One region of the Virgibacillus salidurans genome, then DNA from elsewhere that is predicted to be linked to it. Evidence: predicted binding sites of a transcription regulator. Region 1 holds the regulator's gene; each other region holds the start of a gene.
The links. Region 1 encodes CtsR, which represses protease genes until heat stress. Its sites were predicted from a motif close to ATGGTCAATAAAGGTCAAACA; they were not measured.
Positions count from the first base shown of each region.

Region 2: a site for CtsR is predicted at 2,500-2,520, ahead of KFZ58_RS05180 (ATP-dependent Clp protease ATP-binding subunit). Genes of this name have one in related genera too.
Region 3: a site for CtsR is predicted at 2,536-2,556, ahead of clpP (ATP-dependent Clp endopeptidase proteolytic subunit ClpP). Genes of this name have one in related genera too.

Region 1 covers NZ_CP074373.1:119,540-123,933, reverse strand. Annotated here, with positions in the region: gene clpC (ATP-dependent protease ATP-binding subunit ClpC) at 1-305, opposite strand, end outside; gene mcsB (protein-arginine kinase McsB) at 323-1,387, opposite strand; gene mcsA (protein-arginine kinase activator protein McsA) at 1,384-1,932, opposite strand; gene KFZ58_RS00665 (CtsR family transcriptional regulator) at 1,945-2,412, opposite strand; gene KFZ58_RS00660 (MgtC/SapB family protein) at 2,600-3,253, opposite strand; rRNA gene rrf (5S ribosomal RNA) at 3,534-3,649, opposite strand; rRNA gene KFZ58_RS00650 (23S ribosomal RNA) at 3,812-4,394, opposite strand, start outside.
Region 2 covers NZ_CP074373.1:967,166-971,559, reverse strand. Annotated here, with positions in the region: gene KFZ58_RS05185 (ComEC/Rec2 family competence protein) at 1-141, opposite strand, end outside; gene KFZ58_RS05180 (ATP-dependent Clp protease ATP-binding subunit) at 278-2,416, opposite strand; gene mbcS (acyl-CoA synthetase MbcS) at 3,052-4,394, opposite strand, start outside.
Region 3 covers NZ_CP074373.1:2,498,485-2,502,878, reverse strand. Annotated here, with positions in the region: gene mgfK (gluconeogenesis morphogenetic factor MgfK) at 1-447, shown strand, start outside; gene whiA (DNA-binding protein WhiA) at 470-1,423, shown strand; gene KFZ58_RS12905 (HPr family phosphocarrier protein) at 1,599-1,853, shown strand; gene clpP (ATP-dependent Clp endopeptidase proteolytic subunit ClpP) at 1,890-2,486, opposite strand; tRNA gene KFZ58_RS12895 (tRNA-Arg) at 2,705-2,778, shown strand; gene KFZ58_RS12890 (ABC transporter ATP-binding protein) at 2,868-3,650, shown strand; gene KFZ58_RS12885 (alpha/beta hydrolase fold domain-containing protein) at 3,681-4,394, shown strand, end outside.

The sequences.
Region 1 (4,394 bases):
TAGGAGTGGCCGAGCTTTCTTGCTTCATCCTGGGATAGCTCCACTACTTTTTTGGCTCTTGGCGTATAATGGATCGATTGCATGGGCTTCTTTCCAACACCGATTAGCTTCTCAACCTCTTCCTGAATCTTAGGTACTTCAAGGCTTAAAGACTCAAGAGCCTTCGCAGCAATCCCTTCCCCCTCTCGAACAAGTCCCAAGAGAATGTGCTCTGTACCAATATTATTATGCCCAAGTCGCACAGCTTCCTCTTGTGACAGGGCTAATACCTTTTGTGCTCTTTCTGTAAAACGTCCAAACATCATATACATTTTCCTCCTGTCTATTTCTCCAATTGTAGGCGTTCACGAATCAGTGATGCCCTTAATTCATCCCGTTCATCAGCTGTTAACGTCGCGCTTGCATATTGTTGCAGGAATCCCGGCTGTGTCAAAATCATTAATTCATTAAGTATATTTCGGGATACATTTTTAATGAGTCCTAAATCAATTCCCAGTCGAACGTTTGATAAACATACCGCTGCTTCCTTTGATTCGATAATTCTGCTGTAATCCAGCACACCGAAAGATCGGAAAATGCGATCTTCAAGCTTTTTGCCTGATTGCTCCATGATACGATTCCGTGCATTTCTTTCGTGTTCAATCAATTGTTTCACAACACTTTGTAAATCCCCTATAATATCCGCTTCCGATTTGCCTAGTGTAATCTGATTCGAAATTTGAAAAATATTGCCTTGCGCTTCACTGCCTTCACCATAAATGCCCCTGACAACAAGTCCAAGCTGATTAATTGCCGGTGTCATGCGATTGATTTGTTTTGTCATCGCAAGAGCAGGGAGATGCATCATAACGGATGCCCGCATCCCTGTACCTACATTGGTTGGACAACTTGTTAAATATCCTCTTGTCTCATCAAAAGCATAGTTAATTTTCTCTTCCAGCCAATCATCCAGCTCAAATGCCTTCTCCAACGCCTTTGGTAATTGAAGGCCCGGGAAATACAATTGGAGCCTGATATGATCTTCCTCATTAATCATGACAGATACCTGTTCATTTTTAGAAATAATCGTCGCTGAAGCTTGATCGCTTTTTGATAAGTGTGGACTGATTAAATGCTTCTCAACTAACACCCGTCTTTCAACTGCTGTTAAATCCGGAATCGAAATGAATGCAAAGTCCTCATAATCCTGAAAAGACTGATGCTCATATTCCTTTTTAAAAAAATCCCGAATTTCCTCCAGCTTCCCCTGGTCTGCAAGAATAGGATACGAAACGTCTGAGAAATTCCTTGCCAGACGGATCCGACTACTTAAAACAATATCACTATCCGGACCTTCTTCGCGCATCCAAGGGCTAATAGCCTCATTCATAAATTGCTTTAGGGTCATGAATCATCACCTGCTTTCGAGCTATTACTCTGATCTTGCAATGCTTTAATCTTATCCCTTATTTGAGCAGCTTCTTCAAAATTTTCATCTTCAATCAACTGTTGCAATTCAGCTTTATAACTTTCCAGTTGTTTCTTTGTATGCAAGTCGCCCCCCATGCGTTTGGGAATTTTCCCATAATGCTTGGTGTTTCCTGAGTGTACCCTGCGCAATATCGGATCAAGCCTTCCTGAAAACGTATCATAGCACGTGGCACAGCCGAACTTTCCTACTTTTTTAAATGTTGAAAGTGACATTCCGCATTGCGGACATTTCAATTCCTTTACTTGCTTATACGAATTACTTTGCTGATTTTCCATCATTGCCGAGTCAAAATTGAATAGGCCTGTTAGCAAATTATGAAGGGAATACCCTTCCTCCGGATACGTCATATAGCCTTTTTCCTTCGCACACACTTCGCAAACATGAACTTCGGTTTTATTCCCATTTATGACTTGCGTAAAGTGAAGTGTGGCCGGCCGATGCTGGCATTCCTGACATTCCATCGTTTTTCCCCCTTACTTGTTTAGGTATTTTAACTCTGAAAGCATGGCAGTTAACACACGAGCCCGAACCTCATCCCGAAGTGGCAGCTGAAATGCTAACGTATTTCTATCTATTCCACTTAGAATAATTTTCGCCTCACGTTCGGTAATTAATTCCTCCTCCAATAGTCGCTCAAGCACATCAATGGAAGCTGCCTGCGTTACTGTAGGATTGATCATCCCTATTATTTCATCAATGAGTTCAGATTTATCCTGGTGTATAACCCGCATAATTCGAATATAGCCACCACCGCCACGTTTGCTTTCTACTATATACCCTTTTTCCAATGTAAAACGCGTTTTTATTACATAATTTATCTGAGAGGGGACACACTGAAACTGATTAGCAATTTCACTACGTTTAATCTCGATTGCATTTTGCCCTCTTGTTTGTAATATCTTTTTTAAATATTGCTCAATCACATCTGAAATATTACTCATGAGCCCACCTCCTCTTCCTCGTATGAGCTTTTGACTTTGACTATCTTTGACTATATGTTTATTATACCCTAAAATATGTGAGATGCAAATACATTGTTCTATATATAGAGTAGACAAAAATTTGGAAAACAAAACAAGAAAAAAACCCTACAGCATATTTTATGTGTAAGGTTCTTCGAGTCGTTCTCTATTTAAGTTCGGAAATATTTTTTACATAATCAATTTTAGAGATTTCTTCGACCAAGGCTATACGCTCTACATCGGGTTTTCGCTCAATCTTCACAAAGATATTCCTTACATCATGTTCTGACTTTGAAATTTCAACTTTCTTGATCGTCGAATTAAATTTTTCAAAAACAGAAACAATTTCATTAATTTGAAGATCAGGTAATGCCACAATTTCAATCAGATTAGAGGAACGCCCTTTTGTAAACAACTTTTCAAAGTTATTCAGGAAAACCAAGCTGAGCAGAATGATAAGTGTCGTAAACAAAGCAGCCCCGTACATTCCTGCACCAACAACTAAGCCGAGTCCCGCAACTGTCCAAATGGAAGCCGCAGTAGTCAGACCACGAATCGTTCCACCATAAACGATAATTGTCCCTGCACCAAGAAACCCAATCCCACTAATAACATAGGATGGTATTCGCGCCGGGTCAAAACGGACATTATCATATTCCTCTATAAAAGCCTCAAAACCGAATAAAGATAAAAGCATCATTAAGCAAGCCCCAACACCAACGAGTATGTGTGTGCGAAAACCGGCAGAATGATTATTCAATTCACGTTCAAAGCCAATAATACCTGATAAAACCAGTGCAATTAACACACGAGTCATCATGAGCGTAAAGTTATCATCAAATACGTGTTCCATAAATGCTTCCAATTCCCGCCCCTCCATTCTATATATATATTATATATTACAGTAAATTTGCGAAGTTACATAGTTAAGATAATTGGAATTCTCTATTTATATATATGATTTAATATAAAATTTAGCAGTAGAAAAAGGCTTTAAGCTTACATTTAAAAAATAAAAATAACGATACGACAAAATATAACAATCTTTAAATGCAGAAAAGAGCTGGAATGCAGTAACTGCATTCCAGCTCTTTTGATTTGCCTGGCGGCGTCCTACTCTTGCAGGGGCAAAGCCCCAACTACCATCGGCGCTGGAGAGCTTAACTTCTGTGTTCGGCATGGGAACAGGTGTGACCTCTCCGCTATTACTACCAGACCTAACGGTGTTAGGTCGTTCTGTGTTGATCAATCAGAACTTCCTTCTTTAAAATGAAGACAAGATATATTATATGCATTTCTAATAGAAAATGCAAGGGTTTTTTTCATTTATACCCTAAAAACTAAATAAGAGTTTCATGAACGACCATCAAAAAAGAAATTAGTTAAGTCCTCGATCGATTAGTATTCGTCAGCTGCACGTGTCACCACGCTTCCACCTCGAACCTATCTACCTCATCGTCTCTGAGGGATCTTACTCACTCGAAGTGATGGGAAGTCTCATCTAGAGGGGGGCTTCATGCTTAGATGCTTTCAGCACTTATCCTTGCCACACGTAGCTACCCAGCCATGCTCCTGGCGGAACAACTGGTACACCAGCGGTGTGTCCATCCCGGTCCTCTCGTACTAAGGACAGCTCCTCTCAAACTTCCAGCGCCCACGACGGATAGGGACCGAACTGTCTCACGACGTTCTGAACCCAGCTCGCGTACCGCTTTAATGGGCGAACAGCCCAACCCTTGGGACCGACTACAGCCCCAGGATGCGATGAGCCGACATCGAGGTGCCAAACCTCCCCGTCGATGTGAACTCTTGGGGGAGATAAGCCTGTTATCCCCGGGGTAGCTTTTATCCGTTGAGCGATGGCCCTTCCATGCGGTACCACCGGATCACTAAGCCCGACTTTCGTCCCTGCTCGACTTGTAGGTCTCGCAGTCAAGCTCCCTTCTGCCTTTACACGCTAC
Region 2 (4,394 bases), 850 kb from region 1:
AATGAGCATACTGTCGCCCTGGCCGACATCAATGAAATGAACTTGCATATCCTGTTGCGATTCACTATGAATTAGTGCCGGTTGCATGGTAAGAATGGAAATGAGCATTATAAAACCGAGTAAAAACTTACTGCTGCGCATGGAAAACATCCTTTATAAAATGATGCTGTTAGTTTTTACACGGATCTTGATTAATATTTATTGGTGGGTTGAAAATTTCTGTGATAATACAAAAACCCGCTGCACAAAGGCAACGGGTTTCCTATGATCATGGTTCTTATGCATTTTTAACTACAATTTCCTCATCTTCAACATCGATTTTAACATTTTCTACAGATTCTTCTTCTAAAATGAAGTCTGTTAGCTGATCTTCAATTTTATCTTGAATAACTCTGCGTAAAGGTCTTGCACCAAAGCGCCTATCATAGCCTAGTCGTACTAATTCTTGTTTTGCTTCATCTGTGATGGTAATTGAAATATCATTTTCCTCAATTGTTTTTTGCAATTCATCAAGCATTAGATCCACAATTACCATTAAGTTATCTTCAGATAGTTCATTGAAATTGATGATCGCATCGAAACGGTTCAAGAATTCAGGTTTAAAATAGTTACTTAAATTTTCTAGTGTAGATACAGCTTCATGTGCATCTCTGTTAAAGCCTACATTGACCTGTTTTTCACCGGTTCCTGCGTTACTTGTCATGATGATAACTGTTTCCTTAAAGCTCACTTGGCGACCTTGGGAATCAGTTAGATGCCCATCTTCCATAATTTGCAGGAACATGTTTTGTACGTCCGGATGCGCTTTTTCGATTTCATCAAGCAGAATAATTGAATACGGATTATGACGTACACGCTCGGTTAACTGTCCAGCTTCTTCATGGCCAACATAGCCGGGAGGTGACCCTATAATTTTGGAAACCGCGTGTTTTTCCATATATTCACTCATATCAAGACGAGTCATCGATTCACGGGATCCAAATAGCTCTTCAGCAAGTGCTTTTGTTAGTTCTGTTTTACCAACACCGGTTGGCCCTACAAATAGGAATGAACCGATTGGACGGTATTTTGATTTGAGGCCTGCACGGCTGCGGCGAATTGCTTTGGCAACTTTTTCAACTGCCTGGCTTTGTCCGATTACTTTTGCTTCAAGGTTTTTACCAAGATCTTTCATTTTTTCCTGTTCATCTGCTTGTAATTTTGTAACAGGAATACCTGTTTTTTCTTCGACGATCAATTGAATGTCAGAAACATCTACATCAATGACAGTCTCTTCATCTTTTGCTTTGTCCAATTGCTTTTGCAGTTGAATTTCTTGATAGCGTAAGTGTGCTGCACGTTCATAGTCTTCTTTCTCAGCTGCTTGCTCTTTCTCTGCAATGATTTCGTTAAGACGGTTATTTAGGGAATTCGAATCTTTCTCTGCGTTTTTTAGATTCAAACGAGATCCAACCTGGTCCATTAAATCAATCGCTTTATCCGGTAGAAATCGATCCTGTATATAGCGACCGGATAGTGTTACGAAAGCTTGAATAGCTTCATCAGAATAACGGACTTCATGGAATTTCTCATACCGATCTTTTATACCATTTAGAATTTGCACCGCTTCATCAGGTGATGATTCTTTTACCATAATTGGCTGCAAGCGACGTTCCAGTGCTGCGTCTTTTTCAATTTGGCGGTACTCTTTTAATGTTGTTGCACCAATTAACTGCAAGTCACCACGAGCTAACGCCGGTTTTAGAATATTTCCCGCATCCATTTGGGAGCTTTCTGCAGTTCCGGCACCGACAAGTAAATGAATTTCATCCACGAATAGGATAACATCCTCACGGGATTGTAATTCCTGAATTAATTGTTTCATACGTTCTTCAAATTGACCGCGCATGCTAGTGTTTGCTACTAATGATGCTACATCCAATAGATACACTTGTTTATTCATTAATTTGGATGAAACATTTCCTTCTGTAATATTTAGTGCAAGTCCTTCAGCAATGGCTGTTTTCCCAACACCAGGTTCCCCAATAAGGACAGGGTTATTTTTATTTCTTCTATTCAGTGTCTCAACAACCTGTTTCACTTCATTATCTCGACCTATGATTGGATCAATCTGACCTCTTTTCGCATCGTCTGTTACATTTTTTGCTAGTTGGTCAAGTAAACCATTATTTTCTTGTTTTTGTCTTGTTTTTGTTCCCATTTTATTTGGACCATTTCCTTGTGCAAAGTTATTAGAAAATGCATCATTAGCATTTCCATTAAACGATGAATCTGAGAAAAAGTTATTTGAATTCATCAATTCGCTTTGAATTTCACGGAAACATTCATTACATACATGCATGTTTACTTTTTCATTATTGATTTGCATTGCGACATTAATGGTAGCTGGATTTGCTCCACATTGTTGACATTGCATTTTCCATTCCTCCTTAAAGGTTTATAATCAATTATTAATATCAAATTTGACTTTGACTATCTTTGACCTTATGAATACATTATAACTTGACCTTCTTTGACTTTCAAGTGGTTTGTTTCATGTTTTAGATTCATTAAACTATAGGTCATTCAAGGTCTGACTAACTTTGACCTTTGATTATTATTATACTCTGACCTTCTTTGACTTTCAAGTGGTTTAGGGATTTTTTTGAGAAAGATGAGCGTGTGAGTCGTTTCCTGCGTTAAACTTTCTTGTGCTTCAGGAACTAAAATAATAAAAATCCTGAATTATTTTTAAGGCAGATGACCTTACTAATATTCTGTTGGTTTCGTTTTTGCGACGTATCATTATGTGAACCGGAGAGAGCTAGGTGTATAGGTTGATGGCTCTTCAGAGTTTCTCTCATTCCGCGATGGGGGACTGTTGTCCCGCGCACGGTCGGAATTGTTCCGCGAAGAGAGGCTGTAGTCCCGCGCGCGGATGAGTTTGTTCCGCGATATGGGGTTCTCGTCCCGCATTGGTGTACGTTTATTCGGCGATAGCCCACACTTGAAAAAGTCAAAGAAACCTAATCTGAATAAGATTAGGTTTCTATTTAAGTTATATTGATTAATTTACAAAACCTGCTTTTCTTTTTCCCTCAGTTCAACTCTCCGAATCTTCCCTGATGTGGTCTTCGGTAGCTCCTCAATGAATTCAATCAGTCTCGGGTATTTATATGGCGCGGTTGAATCCTTAACATGATCCTGTAATTCTTTGACCAAGCCCGTATTATTTTTATCCACATTTTCCTTCAATACAATAAAGGCTTTTACCAGATTTCCGCGGATTTCGTCTGGGCTTGCAACAACTGCGCATTCCTGAACATAGGGGTGTTTGACCAAAGCATCCTCCACTTCAAACGGGCCAATCGTGTAGCCGGAACTGATGATGATGTCATCCCTGCGCCCTTCAAACCAGAAGTATCCATCTTCATCTTTTGAGGCCTGATCTCCTGTGATATAGTAATCGCCTCTCAATGACATTTTCGTTCGTTCCATGTCCTTATAATACTCTCTGAACAATGCTGGAGAATCCAGTTTAACAGCGATGTCGCCGACTTCATTAACGGCTGCAGGACGCCCGTCTTCATTAATTACTTCCACATCGTTACCTGGTGTTGGTTTGCCCATGGAACCTGGTCGTACCTCCATACCTTTCAGGAAACCTAATAGCAATGTGTTTTCCGTTTGGCCATAGCCATCGCGAACCGTTATATCAAAATATTTTCGAAAAATATCAATGACTTCAACGTTCAATGGCTCACCAGCAGACACTGCACTATGAAGCGCAGGGAATTGATAGTCGTCTAAATTATCGACCTTTGCCATAATACGATACTCTGTCGGCGTACAGCATAATACATTTATTTCGTTATCCTGAAGCAATTGCAAATAGGTGTTTGGGTCGAATTTTCCGTTATAGACAAAACCTGTCGCACCTGATCCAAGCACCGATAGAAATGGACTCCAAACCCATTTTTGCCAGCCGGGACCCGCTGTCGCCCAAACTTTATCCCCTTCATTGATAACTAACCAATTTTCCGATGCTGTTTTCAAATGCGCAAAACCCCAGCCATGGGTATGTACGACTCCCTTTGGATTGCCTGTCGTGCCCGAAGTATACGGCAAAAAAGCGATATCATCACGAGTTGTAGCAGCTATTTCTAACTGCTCGGAAGCATTTTCCTTCAGCTCATCCAGCAGGTGCCAGCCATCTGCATGTCCTCCAACAACAAATTTGGTTAATTGATCATATTCTTGTATACCCTTGTATTGGTCAACAAAAGGATAATAACTTACAACACCGCGTACCTCCCCATGACTGACACGATATTGTAGATCACGCGTTTTTAACATCTCAGAGCTTGGAATAATAATGATCCCTGTTTTCAGTGCTGCCAGATAAACTTCATAAG
Region 3 (4,394 bases), 1.5 Mb from region 1:
AATGCTATCCGGGCAATCGAAAAGGCTGATTTAGTTGTAGTTGCTCCTGGTAGTTTGTATACTAGTATTTTACCAGCAATGATCACACCTAAAGTAGATGAAGCGATAAGGAACACTGCCGGAAGAGTAGTCTATGTATGTAATGTGATGACCCAGGATGGTGAAACAACAGGATATACAGCTTCTGAACATGTCAAGGCCATCACCAAACATATCGGAGAGGGATGCGTGGATGCGATTGTTGTGCATAATGAGCCAATTGCAAAAACAGTTCGTGCAATCTATGCGGAAGAAAATGCGGAACCGGTTGTTTATGATACCGATCGCCTGCTGGGGATGGGACTCGAGATTATTGAAGGGGATATTATTGACTACGAACAGGCAGCACTAAGGCATGACACAATAAAAGTAGCAAACTTATTGTATTCGATTATCAAGACGTCTTAATGCTTTGAAAGGAGGGTTTAGATTGTCTTTTGCGTCAGAAATAAAGAAAGAATTAACTGGGATAGAGGTAGAAGATCCGGGATGTATAGAATCAGAGCTAGCGGCATTAATTCGAATGAATGGAGCTGTATCTGTATCAAGAGATAAATATGTACTTGATGTTCAAACAGAAAATGCAGCCATTGCCCGTAGAATATATACATTAATGAAGTCACTCTATACCATTCAAGTCGAGCTTTTAGTCCGTAAAAAAATGAAACTGAAAAAAAATAATGTCTATATTGTACGCTTAAAGGAAGAAGTTCGTACCCTGTTATCAGACCTGGATATATTACAGGGGCCCTATACATTAGTACGATCCATTTCCGAAAAGTATATCGAAAAGACTGAATCCAGGAAAGCCTATTTGCGTGGTGCATTTTTGGCTGGTGGTTCCATTAATAACCCTGAAACATCCTCCTATCATCTAGAGATTTTTAATTTTCATCAGGAACATAATGATTCGTTATGTGAGTTATTAAATGAATTTAACCTCCGAGCACGGACATTGGAACGTAAGAATGGCTACATTGTATACATTAAGGAAGCTGAGAAAATGACGGAGTTCTTAAGTCTAATTGGTGCGCATAATGCGTTGTTTAAATTTGAAGATGTTCGAATCGTCCGTGATATGCGTAATTCAGTGAACCGTCTTGTGAATTGTGAAACAGCGAATTTAAATAAAACGATCGGTGCGGCATTTCGGCAAATTGAAAATATCAAATTAATTGAGAACACCGTAGGAATCGATCAATTACCGGAAAAGCTTCAAGAGATCGCTATTTTACGCGTCCAGCATCAAGAAGTTTCGTTAAAAGAATTAGGGGAATTAGTATCAAGTGGCAAAATTTCTAAATCCGGTATCAACCACCGTTTGAAAAAAATCGACGAATTTGCAGAAAAACTTAAAAGCGGTGAAGTCTTACAGGAAAAATAGAAATCGGATTTATCACGCATTAATGGGCTGTAATCCCCCGCTGAATGAAGTTTCACTTTATGTTATAATTGAAATAGAATTTCCTAAATCGGCAGTATCGTATGTTTAGACATGCGTTACTGTCGGTTAAAATTGATTATAAATGTTAGCGTTTACGTAGGAGAGGATGAGAAATTTGGTTGATAGAACAGTGAAAGTTGAATTGGAAACAGGTCTGCAAGCAAGACCAGCTGCACAATTTGTTCAGGAAGCAAACCGGTACGGGGCACATTTGTTTCTTGAAAAAGAAGGCAAAAAAGTCAACGCGAAAAGCATCATGGGGCTAATGAGCCTAGCCGTAACCAGTGGAGAGGAAATAACAATCATTGCGGACGGGGCTGATGAAGAAATTGCACTCGATCACTTAGTAAATTTTGTTTCGGAAGCATAAAAAAAGGGTGTCTCATTTGAGGCACCCTTTTAAATTTTATTTATCTGAGTTTGGATTACGTTCTAGGATTTTGTCAATCAACCCATAGTCTACTGATTTTTCAGCAGTCATAAAGTTATCGCGCTCTGTATCACGCTCAACAACCTCCAGTGGTTGTCCTGTACGTTCAGAAAGAATCACGTTCATTTTTCGTTTCATTTCAACGATACGTTTTGCATGGATTTCGATATCTGTTGCCTGACCTTGTGTACCACCCAATGGTTGGTGAATCATCACTTCACTATTTGGAAGTGCATATCGCTTTCCTTTTTCACCAGCGGCTAACAGGAACGCACCCATAGATGCTGCCATTCCAGTACAGATTGTTGATACATCAGGTTTAATGAATTGCATCGTATCAAATATCGCCATTCCAGCTGTAATGGAACCACCCGGTGAGTTAATGTAAAGCGAAATGTCTTTATCCGGATCATCAGCTTCAAGGAATAATAATTGTGCTACAATGGAGTTCGCTACATTATCATCAATCCCACTACCAAGCATAATAATACGGTCTTTCAATAAGCGTGAGTAAATATCGTATGCGCGCTCTCCACGGTTCGTTTGTTCAATAACTGTAGGTATTAAATTCATTTTAAAAAAATCCTCCCTTATTCATAACGTCTATGTTCATCATACCTAAATGGTCAATAAAGGTCAAACAAAAACGTTCAACAAAATACTTCGTTAAAAATCATACTTCCCAGCATACCCATCTAGTGCAAAAATAAACCTGTCTGACTATTTTACTAGGACTTGTATAAATATGATAGAAGGGTTATAATATTCTCTGTGTAAAAATTTAATTACATGCGCCCATAGCTCAGTTGGATAGAGCTTTGGTTTCCGGTACCAAGTGTCGGGGGTTCGAATCCCTCTGGGCGCACTATTTGTAAAACTAGTAATAACAAGGGTCTGGCGTTTTGGATCTCTTGTTATTTTTTTATAAAAATGAATAGAAAGAGGCGAGCAGTTTTGACGAATGTTATTGATATGCAGGATGTTTCCTGGAAAAGACAACAGGAAACGATTCTAACTAATGTGAACTGGAACGTATCTAGGGGTGAGCACTGGGCGGTACTTGGACTGAATGGTTCGGGAAAAACGACGTTACTGAATATGGTAAATGGTTATATTTGGCCAACAACTGGAAAAGTCAGCGTGTTGGATCAGCAATTTGGGAGGACGGATATTAGAGAATTACGAAAGTCCATTGGCTGGGTGAGTTCGTCCATACAGGAAAGAATAAAAGGGACGGCGTATGGTGAGGATGTTGTCGTTAGCGGTAAGTATGCATCAATCGGATTGTATGATGTTCCTAATAACGAAGACTACAAGAAGGCGTATCAAATTATGGAACAGGTTGGCTGCAGTCATTTGACAAACCGTACATATCAAACATGTTCCCAAGGAGAAAAGCAAAAAATTCTTATTGCACGTGGGCTAATGGGATCACCTGATTTGCTCATATTAGATGAACCGACTAGCGGACTTGATTTTATATCGCGGGAAGAATTGCTTTCCACGATAGATAATTTGGCAATTCAAAAAGACGCCCCAACCATCATTTTTGTGACACATCACATCGAAGAGATATTGCCAGTGTTTTCTCATACGCTACTGCTTCATCAAGGAACAGTTTTTGATAAAGGAGAAAGGTCCGCTATGTTAACAAGTACATGTCTATCGGAATTTTTTGGTACATCTGTCCGTGTCGAGTGGCATAGAGATAGGGCTTGGATGACGTTGCGGGATTAGGAATTTTTTAGAGAGAAGGGGAGAGGTCCGGTGAGAAGTCTAAGAAGTAAGCTGGTTGAACAATTCCTTTTCCTTTATGGTGGGAAAGAAAAATTTGTGGACGAAAAGGCTCTTGCGGCATTTATGGAGCAAAAGCGTAAAGATAGAAAGCCGTATGTTTTGCCAAGAAAAATCGGTGAGAGATTTAATCTAGTGCTCAGAACATATGATGATATGAGCTGCTATTTTTTTAATTTCGAAAACAAGCCAACAAAAAAACAAATCCTTTACTTACATGGTGGGGCATACGTGAGTCAGCCGCTCATCTTTCATTGGAATTTTTTAGGTAAACTAGCCAAGGAGACTGGGGCAACAATCTATGTACCTATTTACCCAAAGGCGCCGAATCATCAGTATCAGGAGTCATTTGACAAGGTTTTTCTCATTTATGAAGAGATACTGGGCAAGTCAGGTGTGGATAATCTTATCTTTATGGGCGACTCTGCCGGGGGAGGTTTTGCGCTTGCTTTGGCCGAGTTGCTCCTGGAAAAGGGCATGCCACAACCGAAACACATTATTTTGCTTTCACCATGGCTTGATATTACCATGAAAAACCCCGATCTCCGTGCATTTGAAAAACTGGATCCCCTAATTGGAATTTACGGTGCGGCTGAAATGGGCAAATCATTTGCCGGGAATGCCAATCCGAACTATTATATGCTCAGCCCAATCAACGGAGAGATAAAAGGGTTAGGGAAAATTTCT